Regions from separate parts of the Tateyamaria sp. genome, predicted to be linked through region 2. Evidence: riboswitches for the same ligand, from Rfam matches in the RefSeq annotation. Region 2 holds a riboswitch; the other holds the start of a gene.
What was found. A riboswitch is a leader RNA that binds a small molecule or an ion and turns the genes downstream of it on or off. The one in region 2 is predicted to bind glycine.

Region 1: linked by a shared signal. The riboswitch ahead of gcvT (glycine cleavage system aminomethyltransferase GcvT) and the one ahead of AC6RA8_RS15065 (D-amino acid dehydrogenase) in region 2 are both predicted to bind glycine.

The regions. Positions count from the first base shown of each region.
Region 1 is NZ_JBYNDP010000003.1:68,177-84,385, reverse strand. Features, by position in the region: gene AC6RA8_RS01465 (thiamine pyrophosphate-binding protein) at 1-1,102, shown strand, start outside; gene gcvP (aminomethyl-transferring glycine dehydrogenase) at 1,121-3,952, opposite strand; gene gcvH (glycine cleavage system protein GcvH) at 3,965-4,324, opposite strand; gene gcvT (glycine cleavage system aminomethyltransferase GcvT) at 4,340-5,464, opposite strand; glycine riboswitch at 5,625-5,709, opposite strand; gene AC6RA8_RS01445 (GNAT family N-acetyltransferase) at 5,898-6,359, shown strand; gene AC6RA8_RS01440 (phosphomannomutase/phosphoglucomutase) at 6,530-8,026, opposite strand; gene kdsA (3-deoxy-8-phosphooctulonate synthase) at 8,042-8,875, opposite strand; gene AC6RA8_RS01430 (KpsE/RkpR family capsule polysaccharide export protein) at 8,890-10,557, opposite strand; gene AC6RA8_RS01425 (ABC transporter ATP-binding protein) at 10,535-11,194, opposite strand; gene AC6RA8_RS01420 (permease) at 11,429-12,457, opposite strand; gene AC6RA8_RS01415 (ArsR/SmtB family transcription factor) at 12,450-12,788, opposite strand; gene AC6RA8_RS01410 (uracil-DNA glycosylase family protein) at 12,886-13,467, shown strand; gene AC6RA8_RS01405 (SseB family protein) at 13,500-14,252, shown strand; gene AC6RA8_RS01400 (YHS domain-containing (seleno)protein) at 14,395-14,919, shown strand; gene AC6RA8_RS01395 (rhodanese-like domain-containing protein) at 14,978-15,433, shown strand; gene mdoH (glucans biosynthesis glucosyltransferase MdoH) at 15,668-16,209, opposite strand, start outside.
Region 2 is NZ_JBYNDP010000082.1:673-16,290, forward strand. Features, by position in the region: partial or broken gene AC6RA8_RS15010 (O-antigen ligase family protein) at 1-269, opposite strand, end outside; gene AC6RA8_RS15015 (family 16 glycosylhydrolase) at 316-1,044, opposite strand; gene AC6RA8_RS15020 (sulfotransferase family protein) at 1,288-2,220, opposite strand; gene AC6RA8_RS15025 (glycoside hydrolase family 9 protein) at 2,521-4,281, opposite strand; gene AC6RA8_RS15030 (hypothetical protein) at 4,690-5,229, opposite strand; gene AC6RA8_RS15035 (NAD(P)-binding protein) at 5,625-5,927, shown strand; gene AC6RA8_RS15040 (hypothetical protein) at 5,924-6,139, shown strand; gene AC6RA8_RS15045 (flavin monoamine oxidase family protein) at 6,084-7,136, shown strand; gene AC6RA8_RS15050 (lysine--tRNA ligase) at 7,208-8,785, opposite strand; gene AC6RA8_RS15055 (tellurite resistance TerB family protein) at 8,929-9,351, shown strand; gene AC6RA8_RS15060 (hypothetical protein) at 9,593-11,305, shown strand; glycine riboswitch at 11,398-11,486, shown strand; glycine riboswitch at 11,506-11,612, shown strand; gene AC6RA8_RS15065 (D-amino acid dehydrogenase) at 11,667-12,899, shown strand; gene dacB (D-alanyl-D-alanine carboxypeptidase/D-alanyl-D-alanine endopeptidase) at 13,016-14,506, opposite strand; gene AC6RA8_RS15075 (nicotinate-nucleotide adenylyltransferase) at 14,553-15,149, opposite strand; gene AC6RA8_RS15080 (MOSC domain-containing protein) at 15,225-15,618, opposite strand, start outside.

The DNA.
Region 1 (16,209 bases), on a different contig from region 2:
GAAACCGGCGATTGTGTGCGGCCAGGGTGGGCTGATCTCACAGGCGTCAGAGGTCATTGTCGAACTGGCCGAGCTGCTGCAAATCCCGGTTGGCACCACGACGCCGGGCAAAGGTACAATCCCCGAGGATCACCCACTGGCCCTGCGCGTCATCGGTGGGCGCGGTGGGATGGAGTATTCCAATCAATATGTCCACGACGCCGATACGATCTTTTTCATCGGGTCGAACACGGACAGTGCCGCCACTGATCACTGGAAGCTGTATGGCGATCCGCGCACCAAAACCTTTATGCATCTCGACATCGCCGAAGCGCATATCGGTAACAATTTCCCGGTCGAGGTCGGCATGGTTGGAGATGCGCGGGCAAGCCTTGACTACATGGTTGAGATCATCAAGGCTGAGCACCCCAATCTTGATCGCCCACGCGTCGACTTGATCACGATGAAAAAGACGGCGCTCGATAACGTGTTCAACTCGAATATCCCGATGCCCGAGGGGACAATCTCACCCGTCAAACTGTCGCAGGCGCTGGATAGGCTGATGCCCGACGACGCAATCGTCACTTCTGAACCCGGGGTCAGTGCAATCTATCCCTCGGCGCTGTTGACGTTTCGCAGGGCAGGGCGGCGGTACATCACCAACTATTCCATGGGAGCGCTTGGCTATTCCGTTCCGGCTGCGCTGGGTGCGGCCTATGCCAGTAATGGCCCGGTGATTTCGTTCACGGGGGACGGATCGTTTAGCTTTGTGATGGGGGACATGGAAACGATCAAGCGGTCCGGCAAGAACGTGACCATCATCCTGACCCGGAATGACAGTTTTGGCTGGATTCGTGGCGAAGCTGTTTTGCTGGATAATGTGGATGCCCCTTGGTCGACGGATTTCGGCGCGGTGGATTACCTTAAGGTGGCCGAGGGGTTCGGATTTGCCACCGCGCGGGTCACGTCGGAGGCGGATATCGAGCCCATCTTGGCAAGCGCCATTGCGCATGACGGGGCAAGTTTCATTGAGATCATGGTGCCCACTCAGGACAAGATCGTGCCCTTTGTGCCCAATTGGGTGCGTGCGGCCAGGGCCAAGAACCTGCCGCACTTCTATTGATCGCATGGGGCACCGCCCTCAGGTATAGTCCTTCATCGGCGGGCAGGTGCAGGACAGGTTTCTATCGCCCCAGACGTTGTCGACGCGATTGACCGGGGGCCAATATTTGTCGACGCGGAAGGATCCGGTTGGGAAGCATCCGCTTTCGCGGCTGTAGGGGCGATCCCAGTCCCTGACCAAATCCTCCATTGTGTGTGGCGCGTTCTTGAGCGGGTTGTTCTCGGGATCCATGGCGCCGTCTTCGATGGCCCGGATTTCGGCGCGGATGCCAAGCATTGCATCGCAGAAACGGTCCAACTCGGCCTTTGTCTCGGACTCGGTTGGTTCGATCATCAATGTACCGGCGACCGGCCATGACATGGTCGGTGCGTGGAACCCGCAATCGGCCAACCGCTTGGCGATATCATCTACTGAGATGTGTGCGCTGTCCGCAAAGGGGCGTGTGTCGATGATGCATTCGTGCGCGACGCGCCCTGTTGGACCCTTGTAGAGCACATCAAATGCCCCTTCGAGGCGTTTGGCGATGTAGTTGGCATTCAGGATCGCAACCCGCGTCGCCTGTGTCAGACCTTCGCCACCCATCATCAGGCAGTAGGCCCACGAGATCGGCAGCAGTGACGGCGAACCGAATGCGGCTGCGCTGACTGCACCTTCGCCTCCGTTTGGATCGCCGGGCAGGTGGGGCGTGAGGTGGCCTTTGACCCCGATGGGGCCCATGCCGGGACCGCCACCACCATGCGGGATGCAGAATGTCTTGTGCAGATTAAGGTGGCTGACGTCTCCACCCAGATCGCCTGGACGGCTGAGGCCGACCATCGCGTTCATGTTGGCGCCGTCGATATAGACCTGCCCCCCCGCATCATGGGTGATCTGGCACGCCTCAATCACGGTCTCTTCGAAGACGCCGTGGGTCGATGGATAGGTGATCATACAACCGGCAAGGTTGTCCCTGTGCTCAGCCACCTTGGCCCGGAAATCATCCAGATCAATGTCGCCGTTATCTGCTGACTTCACCGGCACCACCTTCCATCCGACCATCTGGGCGGATGCAGGATTTGTACCGTGGGCGCTCATTGGGATGAGGCATATGTTGCGATGACCTTCGCCGTTGGCCCGGTGCCAGCTTGCTATGGTCAGAAGGCCTGCATATTCGCCCTGCGCGCCCGAGTTGGGTTGCATGGAAATCGCGTCGTAGCCAGTAACGTCGCATAGCTTGGCCGACAGATCCTCGATCATCTCGATATACCCGGCGGCTTGGTCCTTGGGGCAGTAGGGGTGCAGCAGCGAGAATTCACGCCAACTGACTGGCATCATTTCGGCCGCCGAGTTCAGCTTCATCGTGCATGATCCAAGCGGGATCATTGCGCGGTCCAGCGCAAGATCACGGTCTGCCAACCTGCGCATGTAGCGCATCATTTCCGTCTCGGCCCGGTTCATGTGAAAGATCGGGTGAGTCATGAAGTCGGATGTGCGGATCAGCTTCTCCGGCATGTTGTAATGCGGCGTGTAATCCTTGTCCTGCCGTTCGATCCCGAACGCGCGCCAGACTTTTTCGATGGTGGCTGGGCGTGTGCGTTCGTCCAGTGTGATACCAACAGCGGTCGATCCGACGGCACGCAGATTGATCCCTTCATCAACGGCGGACTTGATCACAGCCGATTGCAATGGCCCGACATCGACGGTGATCGTGTCGAAGAAGGTGGCCGGGCGCACATCAAAGCCCGCCTGTTTCAACCCTTCTGCCAATCGTGCTGTCTTTCGATGGATGCGCTGTGCAATGGCCTTCAGGCCTTCAGGTCCGTGGAAAACGCCGTAGAACCCGGCCATGACGGCCAGCAATGCTTGCGCAGTACAGACATTTGATGTCGCCTTTTCCCGGCGGATGTGCTGCTCGCGCGTTTGCAGGGACAACCGGTAGGCCCGATTGCCAAAGCTGTCGACCGAAACACCGACGATCCGGCCCGGCATGTTGCGGGCATAGTTGGCCTTGGTTGCCATATAGGCCGCGTGTGGACCGCCATAGCCGACTGGCACGCCAAAGCGTTGTGTTGTTCCCACGGCAATGTCTGCCCCCATCGCGCCGGGTTCCTTGAGCAGCGTCAGTGACAGCGGGTCAGCCGAGATGATGCCAATTGCTTTGTTTTCATGCAGCTTGGCGATTTGATCGGTAAAATCCCGGATGTGGCCGTAGGTGCCGGGATATTGGAAGATCGCGCCAAACACGGTGCTGGCGTCCAGATCATCCGGGTTACCAACCGTAATTTCAATGCCCAGCGGCTGGGCGCGTGTCTTCATGACAGCGATGTTCTGAGGATGGCAGTTTTCATCCACGAAAAAGCCGTTAGCCTTCGACTTGCTGACTCGCTGCGCCATGGTCATCGCCTCGGCGCACGCTGTTGCTTCGTCCAGCAGTGAAGCGTTGGCAATCTCAAGCCCGGTCAGGTCCGACACCATTGTCTGGAAGTTCAACAACGCCTCAAGCCGACCTTGGCTGATTTCAGGCTGGTACGGCGTATAAGCGGTGTACCACGCGGGGTTTTCAAGGATGTTGCGCTGGATGGCTGGCGGCGTGACCGTCCCATGATATCCCTGCCCAATCAGTGAGGTCAGCACCTTGTTCTTCGAGGCCGTGACCCGCATGTGATGCAAGAGCTCACGCTCTGACTTGGCTTTGCCGAAATCCAGCGGTTCCTTTTGCCTTATATTTGCAGGGATCGTATCGTCGATCAGCGCGTCGAGGTCCTTCGCCCCCACCACTTTCAGCATCTCTTCCATTTCGGCGGGGGATGGCCCGATATGACGGCGGTTCGCAAAATCATAGGGCAGATAGTCGGTGGGTTTGAAAGTCATCAGGCGCGTTCCTCAGCCGATCAGTGCGTTGTAGGCAGCCTCATCCATCAGCTCGTCCAGCTGTGACGGATCCGAAGCTTTGATCTTGAAGAACCAGCCCTCGCCCAACGGGTCACTGTTGGCGAGGCTCGGATCATCGGCCAATGCCGTATTCACCTCGGTGATCTCTCCATCGACCGGGGCCATGATGTCCGACGCAGCCTTCACGCTTTCGATGACAACAATTTCATCGTCCTTGCTCACGGTCGTGCCAACCTCGGGCAGTTCGACAAAGACCAGATCACCAAGCTGCGTTGTCGCGTGCTCGGTGATGCCCACGACATATGCGTCCCCATCAGCGCGCAGCCATTCGTGTTCTTCCGTGTATTTCATTGGTTTCCCTCTCTGCTATCGTTTGAAGTTGGCTGCCGTGAACGGCATTTTTGCTACCGTCAGTGGTTGGCGTTTTCCGCGCAACTCTCCGAAAATCTTGGTGCCCAGCGTGGCGTGTTCAGTGGTGACATATCCCATTGCAACAGGCGCCCCGACTGAGGGCCCAAACCCGCCCGATGTGATGGTGCCGATAGGGTCGGCTGCGTCCTCGGTCGCAAACAGCCTGACACCCTCGCGCATGGGCGCGCGACCGGCAGGTAGCAACCCGACACGTTTGCGCGCGGCACCGCCATCCATCTCGGCCAGGACATTCTCGGCGCCAGGAAATCCGCCTGCCCGGTCACCGTCTGTGCGCCGCACCTTTGGGATCGCCCAAGTTAGGCCGCCCTCAACGGGCGTCGTGGTGGAATCAATGTCGTGTCCATACAGGCACAGTCCCGCCTCCAACCGCAGGGAGTCGCGCGCACCCAGCCCGATGGCTTCAACTTCGGAATACTCCAGCAACGCCTTCGCAATATCTTCCGCAGCTTCTGTTGGCACGGAAATCTCATACCCGTCCTCGCCTGTGTAGCCGGACCGGGATACCCAGGCCTCAACGCCGTTCAAATGGAGCGTTGCCACATCCATAAAGCGCATGTCCGCAGCACGCGGATCAAGCGTGGCGAGCACACTTTCGGCGGCGGGTCCTTGCAAAGCCAGCAAGGCGCGATCGGTGATCTCTGTCACCGTGATTTCCGGTTCAAGCGCGGCTTTCATTTGCGCGATATCAGCGTCCTTGCAGGCGGCGTTCACTACGACAAACACATGATCCCCGCGGTTCGCGAGCATCAGGTCATCTTCGATGCCGCCATCGGCGTTTGTGAAAAAGCCGTAACGCTGTCGGTTCTGGCCCAAACCCAACACATCGATTGGGATCAGGGTTTCCAGATCGCGTGCGGCAGCCTCATAACTCGCGCCGTGTATAATGACCTGCCCCATATGGCTGACGTCAAAAAAACCGGCTTTCGTCCGTGTATGGAGATGCTCTTTCATGACACCCAGTTTGTATTGCACCGGCATGTCGTACCCCGCAAAGGGCACCATCTTGGCCCCAAGGGCAATGTGCAACGCGTGAAGCGGGGTCTGCTTGAGATCGGACATGCCTCATCACCTTTTTCAAGCCGACAAGATTTGCGTCAAATCATGCGGCACCAATTCATGCGCAAGACATCTCCTGCGCGTCGGTGCCTCCTCTGTCCGGGGTGCCTGAGATCATTATCCCTTCGGCGGATGCCAGGGGCATCACTCTCCAGAGTAGTTTGGCCTGACATTGGTCCTTTGGCCTGAGAGTTTCCGAGGCAGTTGCTCCTTCGGCACCAGTGGACTGGTTCTCCCAACATCGAGCTATGCAAGTTTCGTATCGGAAACTTGGTCGATATGGCAAGCAGAAAGTTCAAAGCAGTGTGCGGAGGGCGCTTGTAACCGTTCGGCAGATCCTTGGGCTTTTTTGCTGTACCGCTTTATTGGTTTTCTTGTCCTTGAGGTCACATGCAGCCGAGGTGCATGATCGCAGCGAGGCAACGGAGAATTCGCGATGATTATCAGGGACGGCACTGTTGAAGACGCTGAACAGATGAGCGCCTTTCTTCGCGAGCTGACGGCAGCCGGAAAACGGACAAGCCCCGACGATGAAGCCCACGTTCGTGCGTACTACATTGAAGACGTGGACAAAATTCGTTGCACTGTGGCCGAGGAGGATGGAAGTATTCTTGGGTTCCAGTCACTCAAAAAGGCCCGTGCAGGCAATCAGTGGGGTGTCGAACCCGGATGGGGCATCGTCGGTACACATATTCGACCATCCGCGGCACGGCGTGGCGTTGGTCGCGCGTTGTTCGATGTCACGCGTAAAGCTGCGCAAGATGCGGGGTTGCTCCATATCGATGCAAGCATCGGGGCGAACAATTCCGAAGGGTTGGCGTATTACGAAGCGATGGGTTTTCAAACATACAGAACACCAAAAAACCTGATCTGTAAGCGCTTTGATGTCTCGCTGTGATTGCCCAGTGTAGACGCAAGTTTCTTGAGCGCTACGCGAGATGAAGCTGAAGGGCTTCAAACTATTCGCAGTAAAGCTTGGCAGGTGGTCCAAATGGAAGCGTCACATAACCGGTTGTGGCCCGTTTCTAAGCTAAGAGAGTTGCGCTAGGTCATTTGTCGGCGCACCGGTCAAAAGGTTTGATCGTATTCGCCTACGGTATCTTCAGTTCGGATTACCGCATCGATATCCGCAAAGATCGCGCGCAATTCTTCTTCGCTTTCCGGGCTTTCGCACACCACGACCAAGTTTGGCGTATTGGACGAAGCGCGCACCAGCCCCCAACCGCCGTTATCCAAGATGACCCGAGCGCCGTTTACTGTCACCACCTCCTTGATCGCACGGCCTGCGATAGGTTCATTCGCTGCGGCCTTGGCCGTTAGCTTGGTGACGATACGGTCAAGTGTGTCGTATTTTTCAGTGTCAGAGCAGTAAGGAGACATCGTCGGGGTTGAGTGTGTTTTGGGGAGTGCCTTGCGGAGGTCCGACATCTTCATGTCAGGGTTGCGATCCATCAGTTTGCAGATTTCAACTGCAACTCGCATCCCGCAGTCGTAACCGCGCCCTATTGGTTCAGCGAGAAAGTAGTGTCCTGATTTCTCGAACCCGGCGAGCGCACCAATTTCCTTGACCCGCCGCTTCATGTGGCTGTGGCCGGTTTTCCAATAGTCTGCCGTGACTCCGTTCGCCTGCAGTTCGGGGTCCGACGCAAAAAGGCCTGTAGATTTCACATCCGCCACGAATGTGGCGTTTGGGTAGAGCCTCGACAAATCGCGCGCCATGATGACTCCGACCTTGTCGGCAAAAATCTCTTCCCCTTCATCATCCACGACGCCGCAGCGGTCACCATCGCCGTCAAAGCCAAGTGCAAGGTCGGCGCCGGATGCTTTTACGCTGTTCGCCATGTCATGCAGCATTTCCATGGCTTCGGGGTTTGGGTTGTAGTTTGGAAAAGTATAGTCGAGCGTGGTGTGGCTTTCGACCACTTCAACACCGATGCGGCGGAAGAGTTCGGGAGCAAAGGCAGCGGCGGTGCCGTTGCCGGTCGCACACACGACCTTCAGTGGGCGCGTCATTTTGAAGTCGCCGATAAGGTCCTGGAGGTACGCTTCCTGCACACCATCAACGAATTCATAGCCGCCGCCAGGGCGCGCCTCACCATTGCCATTCAAGACGATATCGCGCAATTCCGACATCTCGTCCGGGCCATGTGTAAGGGGGCGGTCAAAGCCCATCTTAACGCCCGTCCAGCCATTGGGATTGTGCGAGGCAGTGACCATCGCGACTGCTGGCACATCAAGGTGGAACTGGCTGAAGTAAGCCATGGGGGACAGTGCAGGGCCGATATCCTTGACCTGTATCCCTGCCTGCATCAGCCCAACGATCAGGGCGTTTTTTATGCTAAGAGAGTAATCACGATAGTCGTTGCCGACGGCAATCACAGGATTAATGCCGCGCCGCTGCATTTGCGTACCAAGGCCAAGGCCAAGTGCCGTTATTCCGGGCAGGTTAATCTCGTCCGGGTACTTCCAGCGCGCATCATACTCGCGGAAGCCGGTCGGCTTGATCATGGGGTCGCGCAGGAATTCCCACGTGTTTTGACTCACGGTGGCGGCAGGTTTGGTCATGGAAATACTCTTTGACTAAAATGTCATTGGACGCACTTTGGCGAGCGCATCGAATTGCATAAGGGTGTCGATCAGGGCAGGCATTTCATCGAGATAGATCATATTTGGCCCGTCTGACGGGGCAGTGTCCGGATCCGGATGTGTTTCGATGAAAACGGCTCCGACCCCTATGGCCACAGCGGCCCGCGCCATGACAGGTGCAAATTCACGCTGCCCGCCACTTGATCCGCCTTTCCCGCCTGGTTGTTGCACAGAATGCGTGGCGTCCATAACCACGGGATAGCCGGTTTGCGCCATCTGCGGCAGCGACCGCATGTCGGCCACCAATGTGTTGTAGCCAAAAGATGTGCCACGCTCGGTCAGCAGGATGCGGGTGTTGCCGGTGCTTTCGATCTTGGTGATGATGTTGGGCATTTCCCAAGGGGCAAGGAACTGGCCCTTTTTTACGTTCACCACTGCACCCGTCTCACCGGCAGCCAACAGCATGTCTGTCTGACGGCAGAGGAAGGCGGGGATTTGCAGGATGTCTGCGACTTCAGCGACCGGGGCGCATTGAGCTTCTGTATGCACATCCGTCAGCACCGGGACACCGGTGGCCTCTTTGACCGCTTGCAGTGCTTTCAACCCCGCGTCCAACCCAAGACCGCGCCCACCTTTGAGCGATGTGCGATTGGCTTTGTCATAGCTTGCTTTGAAGACATATTGCGCGCCAGCGGCCTCGCACACTTCCTTCATACGCCCGGCGACTTCTTGGCCGAGGTTGATGCTTTCCAATGCGCAAGGGCCTGATATCACCGTTAAGGGACGGTCATTGCCGATCGTGAGATCGGCGACTTCAACATGTTTCATAATGGGTCCAGACCCTAGCTAGTCACCTGTTCTCTGAGGATCGACGCGGTGAGCGAGATCATCAGATAGATGCCTGCAAAGACGAGAAATGCCAAGATCGTGTTTTCAAATGCGCGGGGATAGGTCGGTTCCTCGGGCGCGATGGGTTTCACAGCGACCGTCAGATAGCGCACCTGACGGGTCGCCTCGACTCGGGCCTGTTCCATCTGTTGCAGCGCCGATTGCAGCATCAAGTCGCGAGAGGCAAGGTCGGCCTGGGCGATCTGGATACGAGCGGCCAGCTCGGCCAGTGAATTTTCACCTTGGCTCACATCGGTCATCTTGTTGTTGAGTGCCGCAAGTTGGTCCTTGAGGATTTCAAGCGTGCCGCGCGCGCCGTCCACTCGACTCTGGTTGGGCCGAGAGTTATTGAGCAGGCTGGCCAGTTCGATCTCTTTTTCGATGATCTGTGTTTCGAGTTGGCCGATCTGCGTGCGTAGGGAAGCGATTACGCCCTCCGGGTCAAGGGTAGAGCCCTCGATCTGCAACCGGACAAGTTTTTCTTGCGCTGTGCGGCGCTCCGCCTCTGCTCGTTCAAACCCTTGGCGGGCGTCGCGCATCTGGTCATCGCGCTTTTGTGCGGACAAGTTGTTCACGCGTTGTTCAGCGTAGTCGATCAGCTGGCTTGAGAATTCGGCTGACACCTGCGGATCAGCGGCGGCCACTTCCATCCTGACCATGCCCTCTGTGGGATCATAGCCGATTTTTACGTTTTTCTTGTAGGTTTTGTAGGCTTCTTCATTGGTGGGATTGTCACTCAACCGCTGGATTGGGTCGATCCAGTTCTGTGTGAAGTGCGTCTTGAAGCCGACATCGCGGTCTAGGCGCAGCATCGCATCCTTGGATTGTAAAAAACCTTGCACCGCAATGCTGTCAGCGTTGGTGGCGAACTGCGTGGGCAGAAGGCCGCCAAGTGGGCCCGCGCCGCCCGATCCTTCGTTCTGAATAATCAGGAACTCGGACTTGGTCGCGTACATCGGCGTGGCGATAGCGTAGAAATAGTAGCCTGCAAGGAAGGTCGGCAACACCACGAAAAAGGCCAGCCGGACCAGCAAAAGGCTCATCTTCTTGCGACGACGCCGTGTGATGTCGCGCTGGATGTTCTGGATTTCCTGGGATCTGCGGTCTGCCGGGCTAATCTCGGTTGACGGCAGTTGCTGCTGTTTCACAGGTACGGTTTGCGGCAGTTGCGCGCGCCCAGCCCCTCCGGCACGTGCCGGCAGACTCGCGAAGGCATCTGGTGCGCCGCCTTCATGTTGTTCAGCCCCGGCTTGCGGCACAACAAGTTCCAGCATGTTCGAGCGTTGGAACGGATCAATGCCCTGGGCGCGCAGCAAGCGAACAGCATCAAAGTCCGATGTGGGGGCGAGCCCGTGTTTCTGCGCAACCCGTCGTGCCATGCGCAGTTGCCGACCGGTCAATCCCTCTTGGCGTATTGCATCGATGGTGTTTTCGCTTTGCACCTGCTGGTTCGACGCGACTTCTCCGCTTTTGGCGGCAGGTTTTTGAGCCTGTTCACTTGGCTTGGCCTCAGGCGCCGGTTTTTCGCGCGACGTATCGCGCTCGGACGCAGGCGCCGCACTGCCAAGTGCGGGCGCCGTGCGTTTGATCCGGAACTTCCTAGCTTTGGGTTTCGTAGTCATAAAGCCGTTTTGCCTCTTCCAGCGTGTCAAACATATGCAGTTTGCCGTCCAGCAAAACTGCGGCCGAGCGCGAGAATTTTTCAAGCGTCTGCGCCTGGTGCGACACGATGATGATTGTTGTGGTGCGCAGCCGTTCCTGCAGCACCTCGCCTGCTTTGCGGTTGAATTCAACGTCCGTTGACGATGGCATACCCTCGTCGATCAGATAGATATCAAAGTCGAGAGCCAACATAAGCGCGAAGGAAAAACGCGCCCTCATGCCCGATGAGTAAGTTCCCAGGGGTTGGTCGAAGTACTCCCCCAGATTACAGAGCCATCGACAGAAGCTTTCCACATAGTCGGGATCAAGTCCGTAGAGCCGCGCGATGTAGCGAGAGTTCTCCAAGGCCGAGATCTTGGGCAGCACTCCACCCATGAAACCAAGAGGAAATGAGATGTTGCAGCCACGTCTGATTTCGCCCTCATCCGGCTTCTCGAGCCCGGCCATCATGTTGATCAGGGTTGTCTTACCGGTGCCATTTGGGGCCAGCACACCAAAAGAATGGCCCAATTCCACACGGAAAGACACACGATCAAGGATCACCTTGCGCTGTGTGCCTGTCCAGAAGGACTTGGATACATTTTCGAATTCCAGCATCCCCGTTGCTCCGCGGTGTCTGCTTTGCCCCCGCCCATTGACGTGGGAAACCTAGGCCCTCCTTACCGGAGGCGTCTTAACGGTCTAATCACCGACTTAGGCAATATTATGTCCAAAGTCCTGTTAAATGTATAGGTTTCACGGGGTATTGTTGCGACGTAATGGACAGTTTGAGGGGTTGTACACGGGTCTTTGATGTGCCCGTGTACTGTCTGTTCGCAATCCAAGTATGCCTTAGCTCAGAATTTGCCATGCAACGCCGGCGACGATGGAACCTGCCAGTGCGAAACTCAGGTAAGCAGCAAAAACACGTGGTTTGACCAGTGCCCAAACGGCTATCGCAGCCGGGATGCAGCTGACGCCACCGGCCAGCATGAATGACATCGCTGCGCCTGCAGCCATACCCTGATCCATCAGCTCTGCCACGAGCGGCGCTGCTGCATAGCCGTTCAGGTAGGCGGGCATGCCCACAATCGCGCCAAGGATAACCGTGCCGATGCCACCATCGCCCAGAACCGAAGCGATCAGGTCAGCTGGCATGTAGTGCACCATGACGGCCTCAATCACGTAGGCGAGCGTCAGCCATTTGAGCAAGAAAATCGCATTGTCCAAAGCTGTGCTACGGAAGATGTCGCGGCGGTTGCGTTCGGCCCAGAACCGCCAAACCGGTTGGGCGGAAAAGGGCTGTTTCACACCACAGCATCCGCCCACCGACGGCTTCTCGCGTAGCGGATCGGTAAAGACGGGTGTGCCCGACAACAAGAGCGTTCCAAACCCACCAAAAATACCCAGCGCAATCGCAGCAATCGTTTTCGCCACTGCGAACTCCAGACTGATGGCGCCAGTGGTGATTGCGAACATGGCCGGGTCCATGAGCGGAGAGGCCAGCCAGAAAGCCATAACCGCGCCAAGCGGTGCCCCGACTGCAAGCAGTGCGGCGATAAACGGGATCACTTCGCACGAACAGAAGGGTGATAAGCCGCCTAGCAGTGCAGCCATGACGATCATGCGTGCGGGGTTCCCCTCGAACGCCTTTGCAAGCAGATTTTCCGCGCCTGTAGCTTTGAGATATGCAACTGCGCAGACCGCAAAGGCGATGAATGGGGCCGTATGTATCAACGCATTTGCGGCAAAGACAATCGTCGGCCAAAGCTGTGCGCTTTCCGAAAACGCGACAACTGCAAGAACCGCGATTGACGCAATCCAGGCGCTATCAAGGAATTTGCGCCGTTGAACGGGTGCTGGTGTGGTGGTGTCAGCCATGATCGTGATCCGAGTTGGGGCAGTCCGCGCAGCATTCAGTAAGCAGGAAGTTCGACAAATCCTGTACCTCGTCAAAGGCGACAGCGGCGCAGATGATTGAACGACCTTGCCGGGCTTGGGTCACCAGGCCCGCACTGGCGAGTATTTTGACGTGATGGGTCAGAGTTGAGCCTGTGACACCCGTGCGGTCACCCAATGCCCCGATGCTCAACCCTTCCGGCCCGGCCCGCACCAGAGTTCGCAGAACCGACAGGCGTTGCTCTGATCCAAGTGCCGCAAAGGCGGCAGCGGCGCGTGTAAGATCGAGTGAGTGATGCGGTTCTATTTTCATATTTCTAGAATTATAGAAATGTTAGAGTCACGCAAGGTTTATTTCGAAGAGTATCGAATTGATTGCCTAACCCATTGGTGTCGCATAGGTGTTTTTCATGGGATTGCCGGACGATATTCGCACTTGCACGCTATGTGCGGACCGATTTGCCGCCACCGAAACGGGACACAGCCCGCGTCCTGTTGTGTGGTTCAAGCCTGGGGCACGCATCCTTGTCGCCGGTCAGGCGCCCGGCGCGCGTGTACACGAAAGCGGACGGCCGTTCACCGACCCATCCGGAGATCGACTGCGTGACTGGCTGGGGATGGACGAGGCCACATTTTACGACCAGAACAAATTGGCCATTGTACCGATGGCGTTTTGCTTTCCAGGGTATGACGCAAAGGGATCCGACCGGCCCCCGCCCAAGATCTGTGCCAAAACATGGCGGGCCGATGTGATGGATCATATGGGCGAAGTGCCATTGGTCCTTTTGATCGGCGGATACGCCCAGTCCTGGCATCTGCGCACCAAAATGTCGGTGCGTGAAACCGTGGCTGCCTGGCGCGACTTTGCGCCCCGGGCCTTTCCCTTGCCTCATCCGTCTTGGCGCAATACCGCGTGGCTCAAGAAAAACCCGTGGTTCGAGGCCGAGGTGCTGCCTGTGCTGCGTGCGCGTGTAAAAGAGGTGCTGGCGTGAAAGAAACAGCTTTGGATCAGGCGCATGCCAACATGCAGTCCGCGTCCGAGGACGACACCGCGCGGTTGCGGTTTTTTGAACGCTTGGGGGATGCAGAGCTTTTCCTATTGCTCGAAGCTGAGGCGCAAGGGGACCAGATTGCGCCACAGGTGTTCGACCCCGGCTCTGGTCCGCTTGTTCTTGTCTTTGATCGTGAGGAACGATTGGCACTGTTTGTTGGGGCTGAGGCACCCTATGCCGCGCTATCTGGTCGGGTGATTGCAGGGCTGCTTGCGGAACAGGGCTTGGGGTTGGGATTGAACCTTGACGTGGCCCCGTCATCCTTCCTGCTGGATGCGGAGGGTGTGCAATGGCTAGCGCGGACACTCAGCAATGGCCCCGACGAAGTTGAGGCGCGACTTGCTGAAGTAACTGCTCCGACGGGTTTACCGGAAATTCTGATCTCCGCTTTAGACACGAAATTGGCCACGGCAACTGGATTGGCACAGATTGCATATCTTGTCGGTACGACGGATGCGGATGGTGGGCGTAGTCACATGCTGGCTTTTGTCGGGGCGGCGCCAGGAGCTGAGGGTGCCTTGGCCAGAGCAGCATCCGAGGCGTTGACCTTTTCCGGGATCGACGCAGGTGCGATGGATGTCGCATTTTTTGAGGCCAATGATCCCGTGACTCAGCGTCTTGCACGCGTCGGGCTGCGCTTTGACTTGCCGCAACCTGCACCCGTATGGTCCCCTGAACCAGTCGCTCCGGGCATGGACCCGGAGCGCCCGCCACGCTTGCGTTAGGCGCATCTGGTATTCACGGAATCCGACGCCTCCTCACATCAGCGCGAGGCGGGCTGAAATGCTGGACCGCGGACCCCTAATGACTGATTATCCACCGCAATGACGCGCGGGGGCTCAGTTTGACAGAGGATGATCCCAAATGATGAATCGTTTCACATTGGCCGTTGCGGCGGCTGCAAGTGCCTTGACGTTCAGCACGGCGGCGTTTGCCGGCGAGCAATACATTGATGAGACCGGGTTTGCCGTCTCAGGCTATGATGTGGTGGCTTACTTTGATCTTGAGATGAAGCCAGTCGGTCAAACCCAAACACCAGGTGTTCCAGGGAATGCCAACATTACCGCAGAATACAATGGTGCAACCTTTGCGTTCTCCACCGAAGAAAATCGCGACAAGTTCGTGGCCGATCCTGCGCGCTATGCCCCGCAATATGACGGCCACTGTGCATACGGCGTCGCCAAGGGCGGCAAAGTGCCCGCCAACCCCAACCTGTGGCGCATTGTCGATGACAAGCTGTACCTGAACATCACTGACGTTGTTGTCGGCTTCTGGGAAGAAGATATTCCGGGCAACATCACCCTTTCGGAAAACAACTGGGTCAGCATTGAGGATGACGCTGCTTCGGAAAGCACGATTCCCAAGTTCACCAGCGAAGCTCCGAACACCTAATATGACGGATCGCCCGACAGAACATTGCCGAACTGATCGGGCAGAGACCTCGGCGCGGATGACGCGCCGAGGCTTTGGTCTTGCTGCAGGAGTAGCCATCGTTGGTGGGGCGGTTTTTGCATCACGTTGGTACAACATCTCGGCCGAGGCCGGGGTAGAAGGTGCCCTGAGCACACCGGACGCCCATGCTGCCGCTGTGGGCGGTGCGATCCTGTTGATCGACATTCGCCGCCCTGACGAATGGGAGCGGACTGGCGTGGGCGAGGGGGCTGTTCCATTGGACATGCGCCGCAAGGATTTCACCGATGCGCTTCTGACTCACACCGATGGGCACAGAGATGTGCCCGTGGCCTTGATCTGCGCCCGCGGCGTGCGTTCCCGTCGTTTGACCGAACGGTTGACAACAGCCGGGTTCACAACGATCATCGATGTTCCAGAGGGAATGCTGGGTTCTGGCGCTGGGCCTGGTTGGTTAAAGCGCGGCCTACCGACGGTGAAATGGCAGCCCGAATAGATCTTTTCCGAACGGCTATTTTCGGGCGTGTATTACTACTCAACACTTGTCTCGCGCCTTTCTACGCAAGGGCGTTTTCGCAATTCTAACAGATGGCCGCCGTTTGTGCTTCGGAACGATCTACCGGCTATTCCGATATCCCTAATCCTTCGCACACAAAGACGTCGCTTGGCGGTGTCCATTATCTTTCCCCAACACCGCTCGACTGCGCCGTTGTCTTTCTGGCGCAGATTGCTACTCGGCCGCAATTTCCGAGGCTTCAATCCGCGCGCGCATTTCGGCGCGTGCAGTGCGGGCGTTGCCAACAATGGCAGGTTCGCGAAGCGTCAGAGGATTGTCGAGCCGTAGGCTCGGCGGTCGGATGCGAGCCAAAGGATATGCACTCAAGCCAGACAGCGGGACAGCGAATGCCAGGCTGGCGGCAATCGGGATAAGCCACCAGGACACCAATCCAGTACCCAACCCAAGGAACAGAAGGGCGCCGATCAGGGTTTCAATCCAATGGAACTTGATCAAGGTCATCATCGGATACGCCTGTGCAGTGCGGCTTTGTGGCGCCCATCCGCCACGACCTATCAACCCCCCGATCACGGCTTTGGTTTGCTGGATCATCATAATTGGCGCATAGGCGACAGACAGGGCGAGCTCTGTCATCACCGCACCGGCAAATACGCTACGGCCACCAAAGAGGCGAACCGCCTTGCCGTTGGCGGCGATAATTAAGGCCGAGGTGATCTTGGGCGTCAGTAGCATAGCGTACATAACCGCCAAAAAGA
Region 2 (15,618 bases):
CGCAAGGTGGCCCCGGCCGCGTCACTCCAGAGTGTTGAGAGCCCGAAAAAGAACGGGATGATCATCAGCAGCACGACTGGCCCAGGCTGGGCGAACAGGATTCTCGGTGCGATCAGGAAAGGCAGCGCCCAGCAGCCATAGAACGCGAGGATCGAGATCGCACCGAAATTCACTGAGTAGGCGAAAACGAGCGTGGAGAGCACGACCGCTGGCACCACGAAATGCGTGTTCTCGGCTGGATTCACAAGGCGCGCCTGAGAGATCATCATGCACTTGGTGCTCCGCTGCTCCAAAACCAGGTGAGGCAGGGCCCGCTCACAGCGATGCGTCCACGTCGGGATTGCACAGCACTGACTCATCGAAAGCACAGCCGCTGCCCAGCTCAGTGAACCCCATCCAGTCCACTTGTAATGTCTGCGGGGCAGACGCCGGATCGAACCGCCCCATCCAGTCGATCAGGGTGTCAGTGGACCATAGGCTTAGGTAAATCTTCTGTGGCTCGTTCGGTAAGACACCGCCGCGCTGATCGCGGATTAGGGAGCCGTCGATAAACCAGCGAATTCGGTCCGGTTCCCAGATAAAAGAATATGTACGATACCCGTCGTCCTCCGATGTACGATGCACTTCCTCGTTGGTGCTGCTCTCGGCTGTGTGGAAGTTCGTTTGCAAGGCGGGCTGGCGGGGCGCGATAAACTCGAAATCGATCTCATTATGCGGGCGCTCCTGTGGCGCTCCGATGAAGGTGAAAAGATTGGCGTTCATCCCCTCTGCGTAGGGGACCTTCATCCGTGCCTCGTAGGTGCCATATCCAAACCGATCCCGGGTCTGGATTTCGGCACAGCTCAGATTCCGGTCTTCCTTGGGATCCGCAGTCAACGACAACAGCAGCTTGCCGTTTTCAATGGCAACTCGATCCCGATGCCATAAACAGCTCTGGTGATCTCCATTGGCCCAGCCGCTGGAAATGAACCACCGGCTCTTTGCCAAGGTATCAAATGGCTCGAAGAACGAAGTGTCCTCTTGCGGCAACCCGACAGAAGGCATCAGCAGGCAAACGGCAAGAGCAGCTTTTGACAGGAAAACCTGCCTTACACGTTGACGCATTGCTCGCATTTTTCCACATCCATAGAAGCGCAGGGATCGTAAGGAAGTGCCCAAAAAATACCGTCCAGCGTTGGCGCAAACAAACACGAACCCCGGACATACGCGGCAGCTTGCCGACCTGAACACGATTTGGCCGCCTGTTGCTGCCAAGGGGCATTTGTTGCCTAGGTTTTAGGCATTCCCTTATTCCGTGAATCCCTGCCAGTACTGGCTCAAATCCTTGCCAAGAAGATCAGAGAGCCCTGCATTGCGGTCTGAAAGATGCTGACACAGATATGCGCGTGTTTTCGCTCGCATGTCTGACGGCGGGTGATCTTGGGTGAGCACTCGTTCTGAAACAAAGCGAAACCAGCGCCGATATGCCTTGTGCCCGATACGTGACGACAAGGGCACGTGCCCTTTGAAGTGCCGCGCATACCTATACCGAACCAGCAGCCTGCCCACACGGTTGAGACGCTGCAACGTCTCCGCTTTTGCCGGGTATCTTGTCCTGTTGTGCCAGGTCTCAACCGACTCTACTGAAATGGGGGACAGGCCCAGAAATGTGGTCAATCGGTCAAGTGTAGCCTGTTGATCGGCTTTGAATTCCTCAAACAGAACGACATGGACACGCTTCTCCCCAAGTGCTGCATAAAAGTTTCGCAAGCGCGGGGCATAGGTCGATCCCATCACGATGGACATCTCGCTGCTCAGGGCGGCTTCGAAGGAGTCGCAGGTGCGCCCGCTGCGCAGCAGGTGCCAATACTGCGAGAACGCCCGCTTGACCGGATCGCGCAGCATGAAGATCACCTTCACCTTGTCATCGGCCGCCTTGATACGGAACGGGGCTACGTCGGACATCAGGTAGGTCGTGGTATCCTCGCCGATCAGCGCATCCTGTGGCGCGTCGGCAAAGCGGCTCTCATACATCTTTCGCGTGGCCGGATCCCTTGGATCGCGCCATGATAAGTCGCCACTGTCGATGTCCAAGAAATCGCCATGGGCTATCGGATCGTCGGCATCGAAAAAATAGATCTCGTTCTTTGCGACCCAGGCATCCGGATGCTGGTCCAGGATCTGATGAAGCGATGTGGTCCCGCACTTAGGTGCGCCTGCGATGATAAAGTCTGGCTTCATGAAAACTTCCTCGCCCAGCGGATATTGCAAAGGTTGTTTTCACTGGTCCATGCGCCACACATGGGTGCAACCCCAACGATATCAGGTCGGCAGCAGACCGCCGGACAAGCCCCGCATGTGCTGAGATTTCAGCCTTTTCTGTCTTGAGAGACCAAAAACAGATTTGCGACCCTGTCCGCCCCAGCATGTTCCGTGCTCTCAGTTGGGCGGGCGCATCTATAAATTCGGACAGGGATATTAAATCACGTCTGTTCAGGCCAGTGCGATGAAAAATCCCTGATCCGGGTATCTGGAACGGCGTCACATCCAGATGTCGTAAGCCAGACTCTCATAGAAGCCTGCCAATGCACCCGAAAAACCAGCATTGTAATCCGTTGCAACTTCGTTTGTGACGTAGTTGGTGCGTACATCATCATAGTCACCATTCGGGGCGGGACCGCCGACCAGCGCTCCATGGAGGATGTAGGCATTCGGCGCGGGGTCATCCACATGCCTTGTGCCTGATGCGCCGCGATGGTGCGGGTTCAGCGGGAAGTCTTCGCCGAAGCCCACGACAAAGCTCTGCCCATCCGGATTGTCGCCCATCATGAAATCCAGTTGATCGGAGGCGAAATCCAGCAAATCCTCGACACGCTCCGCATTGCCTTGGGGATCGACCTTGGCCAGTTGCTTCGCGTGCACTGTGGCCAGAAGCGATGTATTGGCAGCATAGCGGTTTGACCCCCACTGATCGATCCAGGCCAAGCCATCATTGGTGTCCGTCCCGGGCGTTGTCGCGATGTCGTTCAACCAGTAGTCCAGATGCCGGTCCAGATCCTCAATATAGCGCGCATCCCCCGTTTGGTGCGCCAGCAAGAGCGTGGTACCGTTGCTCATGTTGTCCCAGCCATAGGCAAAATAGGTGTTCGGCTCCACATAGTAATCGATGGATTTCTGCAGATAAGCCTCATCCCCAGTGGCTTGATAAAGCCAGTTTGCGGACCATGATAGCTCGTCTTCATAGCCGCTCCAAGAGTAGTAGAATTGTGCCGCATCGGTCACGGTGTCTGTATATCTTCCCAAATACGTCTCGGAGAATTCGAACAGCTGAACGGCATTTTCGAGCAACTCGTCGGCGTAGGCCGTGTCGCCTTGCGCGCGAAAGAACATGGACGCAGAGGCCATGGCGGCCGCAGTTTGGGCGGTGACCTCTGTTCCGGGGTTTTCAGCATCAAGGGAATAGACGGGACGATCCATCAACATGTCCTCTGGCGCGCCCCAGAAGGCGTGGTCGTCGTTGCCGTCGCCCACCTGAGCGTGGAACTCGTCGTCCGACAGATCCGCCGTGCCTTTGTCATCATAGGCATTCAGGAAATAGTCGTTGAGTTGGCGCAGATGGTCACTAAGCGCGTCATAGGCGCCCGTATCTTTGTATCCGTTCTCAAACTCGAGCCCGCCCCACGCAAGGGTGGTCGCGGTGCCCGCCATCGGCAAGCCGAACTTCACGTGATCACCCGCATCAAACATGCCGCCCGACAAATCGCGCCCGACTTCCGCGCCGTCATCAAGCGTTGAATCCCAACGCCATGAAATGGGGTGATCGTCCGGCAATTCGCCCGCATAGTTGGCGTAATAAAACTGCATGGATTTGTTCAAAACAGCGTCATAGTCGGCTGCGCCAAACGGCGCTCCGTCGTCTCCACCGACCGGAAGTGTTGTGCTGTCATCCGCCGTCGGTAAGTCGCCTGCAGGCTCGGCGTCTTCGGGCACCCTGACCGTGCTGCCATCTTCCAAGTTCGCATCAAAAACCAAGCTTCCCAGTTTTGAGGGTTCTCCGCCCGCAGCCGAAAAGCCGAACGTGATTGATTCCCCGGGCGGTATATTGGTCGTCCAACCTCTGGCCTCAAAGTTGGTCATGTTGCCATGAATAGTTAGATTTCCACCCCATGCGCCGGTGATCGAATACCCAGTGGTGTCAAAGTCCAGGGACCAGTCCTCTATGGCCTGGTCGGTTGTGTTGGTGATTGTGATCTCACCCAGGAACCCGCCTTGCCAGCGATCGCCAACCTCGAAACTGATCATTGGGGACCCCCGCCAGATTCTGTTGCTGCCACTTCACTCTGGTCGTTGCTGCGCGCGCCGTGCATGTGGCCGGGCACCATGTTGGTGTAATGCGCTGCCATACAAATCTCTACCATAGGTTGCATCATCGGTTGGGTTGTATATGTCGTCAACGTTGGTGCTTAGCGACCCTTAATTCTGCTCTTGAAGTCGCTGCGCAAAAAGTCGCTGTTCAGATTGATCATTCACTCCCAAGTGGCCCAGTTTTTGGGCAGAACGTCGGGCGGGTGCACGGATCGGCGCGATCCAACTCGGAGCGGCCCGCAACAAGGCTTGGCAACGAGTGCATTCCTCATCTGCAGAATGTCCGTCCTGGACATGTGCTCAATCCGACGGTTGTTCGTCTCGAAAGGTTTGAAACACAAACGATTAAACGCGACGAAAGATAAGCAAGGCCCAGACAATCGTCACCGATGCGGTGAACTCGACAGCTTCCTCCAACAAAGAGACTTTGCGAGACGGCACGAGGTCCAAAAGAACACCACAAGCTAAAAGAGCCAAATGAAGCAGTAGGGCGAAGTGAAACTCATCTTGCAGGAAGCGCCGGATGGGATCGCGTGCCTTGTAGATCACGGCCAGAAAACCAATGAAGGCAAGCAGCAACGAAAGCGCGACGACAAGAGATGTCGCATCGCCTTTCAGCATCATCCGCAGCAGGATGATGGCAATGTCATGCCCGCCATCAAACTGCCCGCCACCCTCCATTGGGGGCATCTCGAAATCAAAGAAGCGTGCCCCAAAACTCACTTCACTCAAAAACAGAAGAAGCGAGAACAGCGAGACCCCGAGAAGCAACCGCACATCGCGTTTGCGTGCCAGGTCGCCGGTTGCCAAGGTCCAGACAGCAAGCAGACTGGCAAATAGGAATAGGACCGCCGAGGTAGACTCGACCAGGCCATCTTCGCGCATGATCGAGGGCCGGATCAACGTAGCGAAGAAAAGCAGACAAACGATTGCAGTTGTTGAAAGCAGCAACATAATGGATTGGGGAACGTGTTTGGCCCGCGCGACCATGTCCCCCAGCCATAACGTCACATAACTGTTTCGTTGGTGTGCTTTCATCGCCTTACTCGAAGTGAATGCATTGTTGGGATTAGAGGCATGTGCGCGTGCGCGGAAGGTGCGGGCACTTTGGTATGTGCGTTTGGGCGGGTAGCCGCGCTCAATCCTCTTGTCTTGCGGTCTTTTGCTCATCTGTCAGGTTTGCCAGCTGTTGGAAGCTCGACACTTGAGAACTGGCGACTGTCAGTAAGCAATGGTTTTGCCAGACGAGAACAACTTTGAATCTGAACCGCCGTGACGCCGTGAAACTGAGCATTGTAACCTATCTCACGACGCTCTCTTCAGGCGCCACAGGCCAGGCTCTGTCAGACACCAAGGTCATTGTCGTGGGGGCAGGCCCGTCTGGTTTGGCTGCCGCCCATGAACTTCAGGCGCATGGCGTCGAAGCCGTGGTGTTGGAGTCGGGCAGCTGTGTTGGCGGGCGGGTCCGCACGGACATGTCGTTGGGGGTACCCTTCGAATTCGGCACCGGATGGATTCATGGGCCAAGTTCCGGAAATCGACACATCAGCTTGCCGAACAGATCAATGCGCCAACAATCGTGACCAATGACGACAGTCTAGATGTCTTCAAACCCGATGGGAGCCCACTGTCGGATGCAGGATATCAACGGTTGGAACGGCTTTACTCCACTTTCGAAGAGATGCTGTATTACCCTGACGCTTCGGGCCAGTTAAGCGTGGAACAGATGTTGGCGCAGCGTGATCCTGACCTACTTACCGATCCGCTTACGCGTTGGATGCTCAACGCTTTTTGAGTTTGATACCGGTGCGGGGATTGAGGATATCTCAGCCGCAAATGGCTTTGAAACCCAAACCTTCCCCGGAGATGATGTCATCTTCACAGAAGGCTACGATGCGATCATTGCGCCATTGGCGGCAGGGCTCGATATCCGACTGAATGCGCCGGTTTCCCGGATATGGCACGATAGCGTGGAAGTGGAAATCCACGATATTTCAGCAGATTACGCGATCTGTACGGTCCCACTGGACGTCCTGAAATCCAACGCGATCGAATTCGATCCGCCACTGCCAGTGAGTTTGCGAGATGCGATTGAGCAAATCAGCTTTGGATCGGTCACAAAGATAGCGATGAAATTCGACGAACCGTTCTGGGGCATTGACACACCATATCTCGGAATGACGACCGAACCCAAAGGGCGCTGGAACTATTGGTCGAACTACCGCACGTTTAGTGATGGGAACATTTTGCTTGGGTTGTCCGTTGGGCAGTACGCTCCTGTTGCGGATCGCATGATTAAGGCACGCATGATGGCCTATGCGTTGGATGTTCTGCGTTCGGTTTGGGCCGCGATGTTGGTACACCACGAAACGTTCTCACGACGCATTGGTCGCAGGATCAACATTTCTATGGCGCATATTCATTTGCTCAAGCAGGTGGGTCACTTGCGCAGTTTGGTGAGTTCGAAAAACCTGTCCAAAAACGGATTTACTTTGCAGGTGAACATACAAGTCCTGAACACCGAGGCACCAAGCGCGGCGCGCGCATATCAGGACAACGAGCAGCAAGTTCAATCTTGGCGATTTAATCACAGCGGACCTTGGCGCAGATGCAGCGAGATGATATTTCGCCCCCAGATATACCAATGCCTCAGCAGTCTCTTGCCTCCCGTCAAAACTGACATCAGACAGCCGCAATTGGATCCAAACCAGCGCCGCCTGCCTTCGGGCAACAGCATGCTTTGCGCATGGTTAAAATCGGCTGAATGCAGCGTGCGACAGCCAAGCGGTTGAACCCACTTGGCTTTCACAAGTTACTTAAATTTCAATGACATGACCGAACAGCTTGTCCCCGCGGGGACAAATTAGCCCACCAGCTTTCCGGCCAGCCCTTTTTCGATCAGGGCGATCGTTTCCTGCACGCCGTAAAGGGCAATGAACCCACCAAATCGAGGCCCTTGCGACGCACCCAAAAGCACCTCGTAAATTGCTGTGAACCAGCCCCGCAGCGGGTCGAACCGGTCGCGCCCAACGGCATAGACAACCGACTGCAATGCCTCGTCTTCGATCGGCCCGTCATAGGCTTCCAACTCGGTCTTCAATGCTTCCAGCGCCTCGCGTTCGGGGTCGGTCGGCATGCGGTACACCTTGGCCGGCTTCACGAAATCATTGTAGTAGCGCACCGCGTGCCCCACGGCCTTGTCCATGCCGGGATGCGTCTCGGGCCCAGTCTCGGGCGCGTAGCGGCGGATGAAACCCCACAGCTTGTCCTTGTCCTCGGCCTGGCTGACCGAGGCGAGGTTCAGCAGCATGGCAAAGGGCACAACCATATCGCTTTCCGGCACATCGCCGGAATGGATGTGCCACACCGGGTTTGTCGCCTTGCCCTTGTCGTCTTGCCCCGGATAGGCGCGCAGTTGCTGGTGGTATTCATCGACCGCCTTGGGGATCACATCAAAGAACATGCGCTTTGCCGTCTTGGGCTTCTGGTACATGAAGTAAGACAGCGACTCGGTCGATGCATAGGTCAGCCACTCGTCGATGCTGACCCCATTGCCGGACGATTTCGAGATCTTCTGCCCCTGATCATCCAGGAATAGCTCATAGCTGAAGTGGTTCGGCGGGCGCGCACCCAGTGTCCGACAGATCGCGTCATAGATCTTTTCGTTTGTGGCGTGTTCCTTGCCGTACATCTCGAAATCGACACCCAAGGCCGCCCAGCGTGCACCAAAGTCCGGCTTCCACTGCAGTTTCACGTTGCCGCCAGTGACGGGCAGGGTCCATTCCTTGCCGGTCTCGTCGTCAAAGGTGACCGTGCCGTTCACCGCGTCCACATGCTTCATTGGCACATACATCACCCGGCGGGTTTCGGGGTGCAGCGGCAGGAAAATGGAGTAGCTGGCCGCCCGCTCTTCGCGCAGCGATTTCAGCATGATCTTCATTAGATCATCGTATTTCTCAGCGCAGCGCAGCAGGATTTCGTCGAACTGGCCCGAGGCATAGAATTCGCGGGCCGAATAGAATTCGTAGTCGAACCCGAACGTATCGAGGAACCGGCGCAGCATGGCGTTGTTGTGATGGCCAAAGCTTTCATGCGTTCCAAACGGGTCCGGCACATCCGTTAGCGGGCGCTGCAAATGCTGTTCCAGCACCTCGGGGTTTGGTACGTTGCCGGGCACCTTACGCATCCCGTCAAGGTCGTCCGAGAAACAGATCAGCTTGGTCGGGATGTCCGAGATCGCCTCGAACGCACGGCGCACCATCGTGGTGCGGGCCACCTCGCCAAAGGTGCCGATATGGGGCAGGCCCGAGGGACCATAGCCCGTCTCAAACAGCACGTATCCCTTTTCCGGTGGCGCCTTTTCATAGCGTTTGAGCAAGCGGCGGGCCTCTTCGAATGGCCAGGCTTTGCTCGTCATCGCGGCGTCACGGAAACTCGACATCTCATATGATCCCATGTGATGGCCTGCGCCCTATGCGCGGCCCTGATTGACTGGCCCCGCAGGGACAATCCCGCCGCTACCTATTGCGGGCTGCCGCAGCCGTCAATATTGAGGGACAAAGCACCGAGAAAGGACACTGTACCATGGCCGCTTCACAACTCTCTCTTACCGCGCAGGACGCGCTGGTCGCCATGATGATCGCGGTGTCTGCATCAGACGAAGACATCCGCACGGCGGAACTGGTCAAGATTAACTCGGCCGTGAACAATCTGCCGGTTTTTGCGGGCTATGACCTGGATCGGTTGAACCGCATGGCGCAGATGGTGTTTGACCTGTTTGAACAGGAGGACGGTCTGGACGCCCTGTTTGGCCTTGTGCGCGAAGCGCTGCCAGACCGGTTGTACGAGACGGCCTATGCCCTGGCCTGTGATGTGGCGGCGGCCGATGGCACGCTGGACGAGGCGGAGCTGCGCCTTCTGGAAGAGATGCGGTACGAGTTGAACATCGACCGTCTGCATGCTGCCGCCATCGAACGCGGGGCACGCGCAAGGCATTTGACGCTGTAGCCTTGCCCAAACGGCGCCGGTCCGAAACCAGTGCACGCCTGCCTTTTCTTGATCTGACACGGTTTTTCCACTTAGGGTGAAACCTGTCACGCGCTCCGGCGCGCGATTTTGTATTTATTGTTTATCGGCTTTTGCCAGCAGTTTTTCCGTATCCGGACTGGGGCTTGCCCAATGGTTCGGTGGGTCGTGTTCACGCCTGCGCTGTTCGTGACCTGTGCTTTGAAATGAAATGGATATTTGAATGCGTTACCCGATCAAAACCTTTTTGGCCGCAGCAGCGGTTGGATTTGGACCTCTGCCCGTCAGCGCTCAGTCAACCCAAACCGATGACGCAATGGAGTTGTCCTTTGCGTCGGCGCCATCCCTGTCGGCCCGCTCAAGCGGGCGCAGCGACATTCCCGGCAGTTTTTCAGTTGCCGCGCCGGAGGTGGTCAAGCTGGGCTGGGGCTGGAGCGAGCAACGAGGTGAAGCGATCCCAACCGAATGCATCGTCTTTTCCCAAGGCAGCGGCGGCGCGCAGACCAGCAACATTACGATCCGGGAAGTGTCCGACAGTTACACATTGGCCAAGGCCATGGATGTCTCGGCCTCGACCACGGTACGCGCTTTTGGTGCCAAGGTGGATGGCAAAGCCTCCATTTCAAAGAACTCCAAGATCACTTCTATGAGCGTCACCTATGTGGTGCGTGCCGAAGTGTTGAACGACAGCATCTACGTGGCGCCCCCGCTGGATGGCGACGCAGACGTGCCACAAGCTGAGACGGTGGCTGTTTCGACAGGCGCCCTTGCCCCTATCGGGCCATCCGTCCGGTTGACCGATGAAGCTGCTGCACTGGCAGAGGCAAATCCGACCGCATTCCGGCGTATCTGCGGGGACGGTTATGTATCTGCGGCCGTCAGCGGCGCGCGCGCCTATCTTGTCTCAGTGGTCAAAACCCAAAGCAAGGAAGAGCGGGAAACCATGCGCGCCTCGGTCACGGGCGAAGGTTGGGGACAAAAGGCTTCGGTGGCTGCGGGGTCGGACAAGACAGCGTCGTCCAGCAGCTATGAACGCGATCTGACTTTCTTTCAGGAAGGCGGGTCTGCCACCCAGACAAACCCGACGCCTGTAGTGGCAGACACTGCCGAAGGTGAGGGTGCCGAACCCGATCCGCTGGCCGACAGCGACCTGCCCGCCGATGCCGATCAGGCTATTGCGCGCATCCGCAAATTGGCAACCGCTGCCCGTGACGCGGGCAAGCTGTTCGAGATTTCGATCAGCCCGTACGAGGCGCTGGCAAACTATCCTGCAGCGGATGCGCGCCAGTCCGATCTGGACGAACACGAGGACCTAGCCGCACTGATGGGTGCCTATGAGACGCTGTATGATGATCTGACCGTGGCACTGGCTGATCGTGATGGATACGCGGCACCCGTGCGATCATGTGGTGATACGTGCACAACTGCGCTAGTGGGGCTGAAGGACCCGGCGGCGTTCCGGCAGGTTGAGGATGCACAGGACATGGCTCTGGAGGCCCTCCATCAGTTGGAGCAGATGGCGCAAGCCTGCTTTGCTGCCGGTGATGAATGCACCATCGATCTGGGCAGCGTGCGATCGCCTTATGCAGCATATGTCAACGCGCCGATCCCGGTCTTTGCTGAAACGGAGGTTTCATTGGATGATCATGCGTCCATCTTCCTGCGGGACACTTCTGCCGGACGGTGCCGTCTGGGTGCGCGCACGCCCGGCTGCATCACCAATGCGATGATCCGTGCATGGTTGGACCGGCAGGGTCTGAAGAGTGTGGCTGTCACAGATGTCGCCGAGGTCGTTGGCACCATTGCCGAGTGCGAAACCATAGAGGACAACCGTGCCTATCGCGGCGATGCCAATGATCCGGATGCATCCGTTGTCTGGACCAATCCGGCCGTCACCTTTGACCGGTTTGGCAACGTGGTGTGCCCGCCGGCCTGACCCGGATGTCACGCTGGAACACGTGATCGTAAAGGCGTGACAAAAACCCTTTGCGCGACTCGCAGCCGTTTCCTATATGCGCTGCAGTCGCAGAGGCCGACATGGGAGAGTGCAGCGAAAGGCTGCCGCCGAAGGAGCAACGCCCCGGAAACTCTCAGGCACCACGAACCGTGCCGGCCGCGTCCCCAGTTGAGGGGCACATGTGACGATCTGGAGAGTGGTCGGACGTCACGCGCCCGGCCCACCGAAGGAGAAAGCGGCCCTGTTGGTCCGTGAAGCTCTCAGGTCTCGCGACAGATGGGGACGCTTGCCCGGCACCGTGCCGGATGCGTCCATATCTGCGTGCGCTGGGAGGACCCCCATGACCCGTATTGCCGTGATCGGCGCCGGTATCACCGGTATTACGACCGCCTATGCCTTGGCCCGCCGCGGCTATGACGTCAGCGTGTTTGACCGCAACCGCTATGCCGCGATGGAGACATCCTTTGCCAATGGCGGTCAGCTTTCGGCCAGCAATGCCGAGGTTTGGACCCGCTGGGGCACCATCTTCAAGGGGTTGAAATGGATGCTGAAATCCGATGCACCCTTGCTGGTGAACCCGACGCCCAGTTGGCATAAGCTGTCTTGGATGGCGGAATTCATGGGCAACATCCCCGATTACGAGCGCAATACGGTTGAGACGGCGCGCCTTGCCATTGCCGCGCGGGAACACCTTTTAGAGTTTGCGCGGGAAGTCGGGGCTGATTTTGATATGGAACGGCGCGGTATTCTGCATGTGTACCGCCTGCAGTCCGAGTTCGATCATGCCCGCCGGGTAAACGCGTTGTTGGAAAAGGCGGGGCTGGAACGAAGGGAAGTGTCAGCGGACGAGGTCCAGCGTTTGGAACCTGTTCTGAAGGCCGACACGATTGGTGGTTTCTATACCGAGAGCGATTTTACAGGCGACATTCACCGCTATGCCCGCGCGCTGAGCGACCGGTGTGAGCAGATGGGCACATCCTTTCACTACAAGTGCAAGGTGACCGGCATTGAGCACATCGGGACGGGCGTTCGCCTGACCTGGGATCATGCGGGGACCACAGAGACGCAGCAATTTGCCGGCATTGTGGTCTGTGCGGGCGTTGGCAGCCGTGCCATCGCAGCCCAACTGGGCGACCGTGTGAACATCTATCCGGTTAAGGGCTATTCCATCACTGTCAATCTAGATGATGCCGAAAGCCAGGCCGCGGCCCCGTGGGTCAGCCTGCTGGATGACGAGGCCAAGATCGTGACCTCGCGCCTGGGCCGTGGGCGGTTCCGCATTGCAGGTACGGCCGAGTTTAACGGCTACAATCTGGACATCCGCGATGATCGTATCCGGCCACTCCGCGAATGGTGCGAGGCCTTCTTTCCCGATGTGTCGACCGAGCATTGCGTGCCGTGGGCGGGGCTGCGCCCGATGCTGCCATCGATGATGCCGAAGGTTGGGCCGGGGGCCAAACCGGGGGTCTTCTACAACACCGGGCATGGGCATCTGGGCTGGACCCTGTCAGCGGCGACAGCGCAGGCGACGGCGGACATCATTGATGTGAACCGGATGAAGAACGCGGCCTGACGTGCGGGGCGGATCAAGATCCGCCTTACGGGTGCGAAATGTAAGGCGCAGCGTGCTGCGCCGCGCAACGCTCGTATGATGTGTTGGAAAAACTGTAAGGCGGAGGTGCCCTCCGCCTAGCTGCCGTAGACCGCGCCCCAGCGTTCGATCAGTTGTTGCTGCATGGCCTTGGCCCGGCGGTTCCAGCTGCGTGCGCCCTGGGGTCGTTCACGGTTGGCGCGGGGGATGCGAGCGCGCGTTGCCTCGTCTGCGGCGAAGATGGCAAAGGCCATTTCGGTCCCGTCCCGTGCCGTCATGTAACCCGCCAACCCTGACACGAAGTTCAATGTGCCGGTCTTGGCATGCACCTCGATCGGGTGGTTCTTGACCGCGCGGCGTTGTTCATCAAGCATCGGGATCGCCTTGAGGATGGGGCGCAGGATGTTGTTCTGCCGTGCCTTGATCAAGGCCGTGACCATATCGTCAGCCGTCATCTCGCTGTCGCCCCCCAGGCCCGAGTGGTCCACGAGCCGCATCTTTGCGGTTCCAAGGGCGGCATTCGCCCAGCGGTTCATTTCGGAGGCAGACGCGCGCAGCGAGGAGGGCCGACCACTGCGTTTGACCGTCGCCGCCATACCCACCATTTCCGCCGTGACGTTTGTTGAAAAACGCAGCATGTCGCGCAGGATCGTGCGCAGGTCTTCGCTTCGATGCGTCGCCAGCGTTGTGCCCTGCGGGATACGGCTGACCACCTTGGGGTTCTTCAGAACCACACCTTGCGACCGCGCGAGCGTCTGGAACACGTCCCCCGCATAAAGCGCAGGTTTGCGCACGGGCAGCCAGCGCGCGCCGCCATTGCCAAGAGCGCCGCGCGCAACACTCCAATTGTCGGTACGGCCGCCATCGGAATAGGTATAGACCGGTGCGCGTCGTTCGCTCACCTGCATCCGGGCAATGGCCACATCCGGGCGGTATCGATCCGACCGTGCATCCATCGTGACGTTGTATTTGCTGCCCTGCCGCTTCCATTCGAAATGTACGCGGTTGAAGTTCAGCGCGATGCCCGACAGCGCCGGGCTGTAGCCGACATGATCGGGTTGATCTTTGTCGATCGTCGGCACCGCCGGGAACAGGCCGTCGGCCACTTTGAAGTCGCCCCTAACCTCGCGAATACCCTTGGCCTTGAGCGCCGCAGCCAGCCCCGCCAGCGCATTGGTATCAAGGGTCGGATCACCGCCGCCGACCAGCACCAGATCGCCCTGGACCACGCCGCCCGACACGCCGCCAGTTGCGACAACACGTGTGCTGAACCGATGGGCGTGTCCAAGTACACTCAGCGCATAGAGCGCGGTGACCGCCTTGGCGACCGATGCGGGGGGTGCGCCGACCTTGGCGTTGCCACCCTCCAGCTTTGTTCCTGTCCGGGCGTCGGCCACCGCATAGCAGACCCGCCCGCCCAGCTTGGCCTTGGCGATGATGTCCTGTGGATCGGCAATGGCCTTTTTGAAGTGATTGCCGCCACGCGCCTGCGGTCGCAACGAGGTTGTCGGAGGGGCGGCAAGGGCGGCCGAGGCCGTGGAGCTGGCCAGAACTGAAAGAAAAAAACGTCTCGAAATCGTGCGCAACATGGGCGCATGTAACCGCAGCTTTGCCCGGCAAACAAGCGGGCAAAGATCACAAATCCGAGGACGGCGCCCAGTTGCCTTGTGCCCGGATCGCGGTGGATGATTGGGCCGTCATGGCCACGTTCACAAAGCACCAGGCCGGCGCATTTGAACGACCTAGAAGCTGACTGGCCCGGCCCGAGATGCGGTAGGGCCGGTACAGCCGTGCGGCGGGGCTCATCCGGGCTGAAATCCGATCACCCGGACGGGCCAGAACGCCCACGGGCACGTTCTCCATGATCCAGGTCCAGTCCTGCCAAAGATGAAACTGGGCCAGATTGTCCGCCCCCATCAGCCAGACAAACCGCGTGCCCTGATAGCGTCTTTTCAGTGCCGTAAGGGTCTGTGCAGTGTAGCGCGTGCCCAGATGCGCCTCGATATCTGTGACCGTCACACGTGGGTGCTGCATGACCTGCCGCGCATGTGCCAGTCTTGTGGACAGCGGTGCGGGCCCCTTGGCTTTGAGCGGATTTCCTGGGGACACCAGCCACCACACGCGGTCGAGGCCAAACCGCTTCATCGCTTCGCGCGTGATGTGCGTGTGCCCGTCGTGGGCAGGGTCAAAGGAGCCGCCCAGAAGGCCGATGATCTGGCCCGGTCTGGCCATGGGAAAAGCGGGGTCGGTCACTTAGAGGTCCGTCTTGGTCAGTGGCAAGGACCGGACGTCAAACGCGTCGTCTTGTCAATCAATTGGCCGCACGTTGTCGCCCAGGGCGATGGTGCCGGGTTTGACCACGTCGGCGCACCAGCCGCCGTGTCCGCGCATCGCGGCATAACCGCCATGGCCCAACAACCGCTCCATCAGGCTGCAGGGCGCGCAAATGGTGGTGAAGCGCAAAACGGCCGTACCCAGCTGTACCTCACGCCCCTTGAGGCCCGCGAGGTTGAGGCCCTGCACCATGATGTTGCGCCGCAGCGTTGTCGGATCGATCTGGTCACGCCCGAGATAGGAGGCGATGGCGGGCAAGTGTTCGGCCTGTACCAATGTGACGGCCCGTTTGCCCGCACGACCGCGATCGCCTTCGATCCCGCTGTCTGAAATCTCGGCTCGGTCCAGTACCTGAATGTCTGCCGCC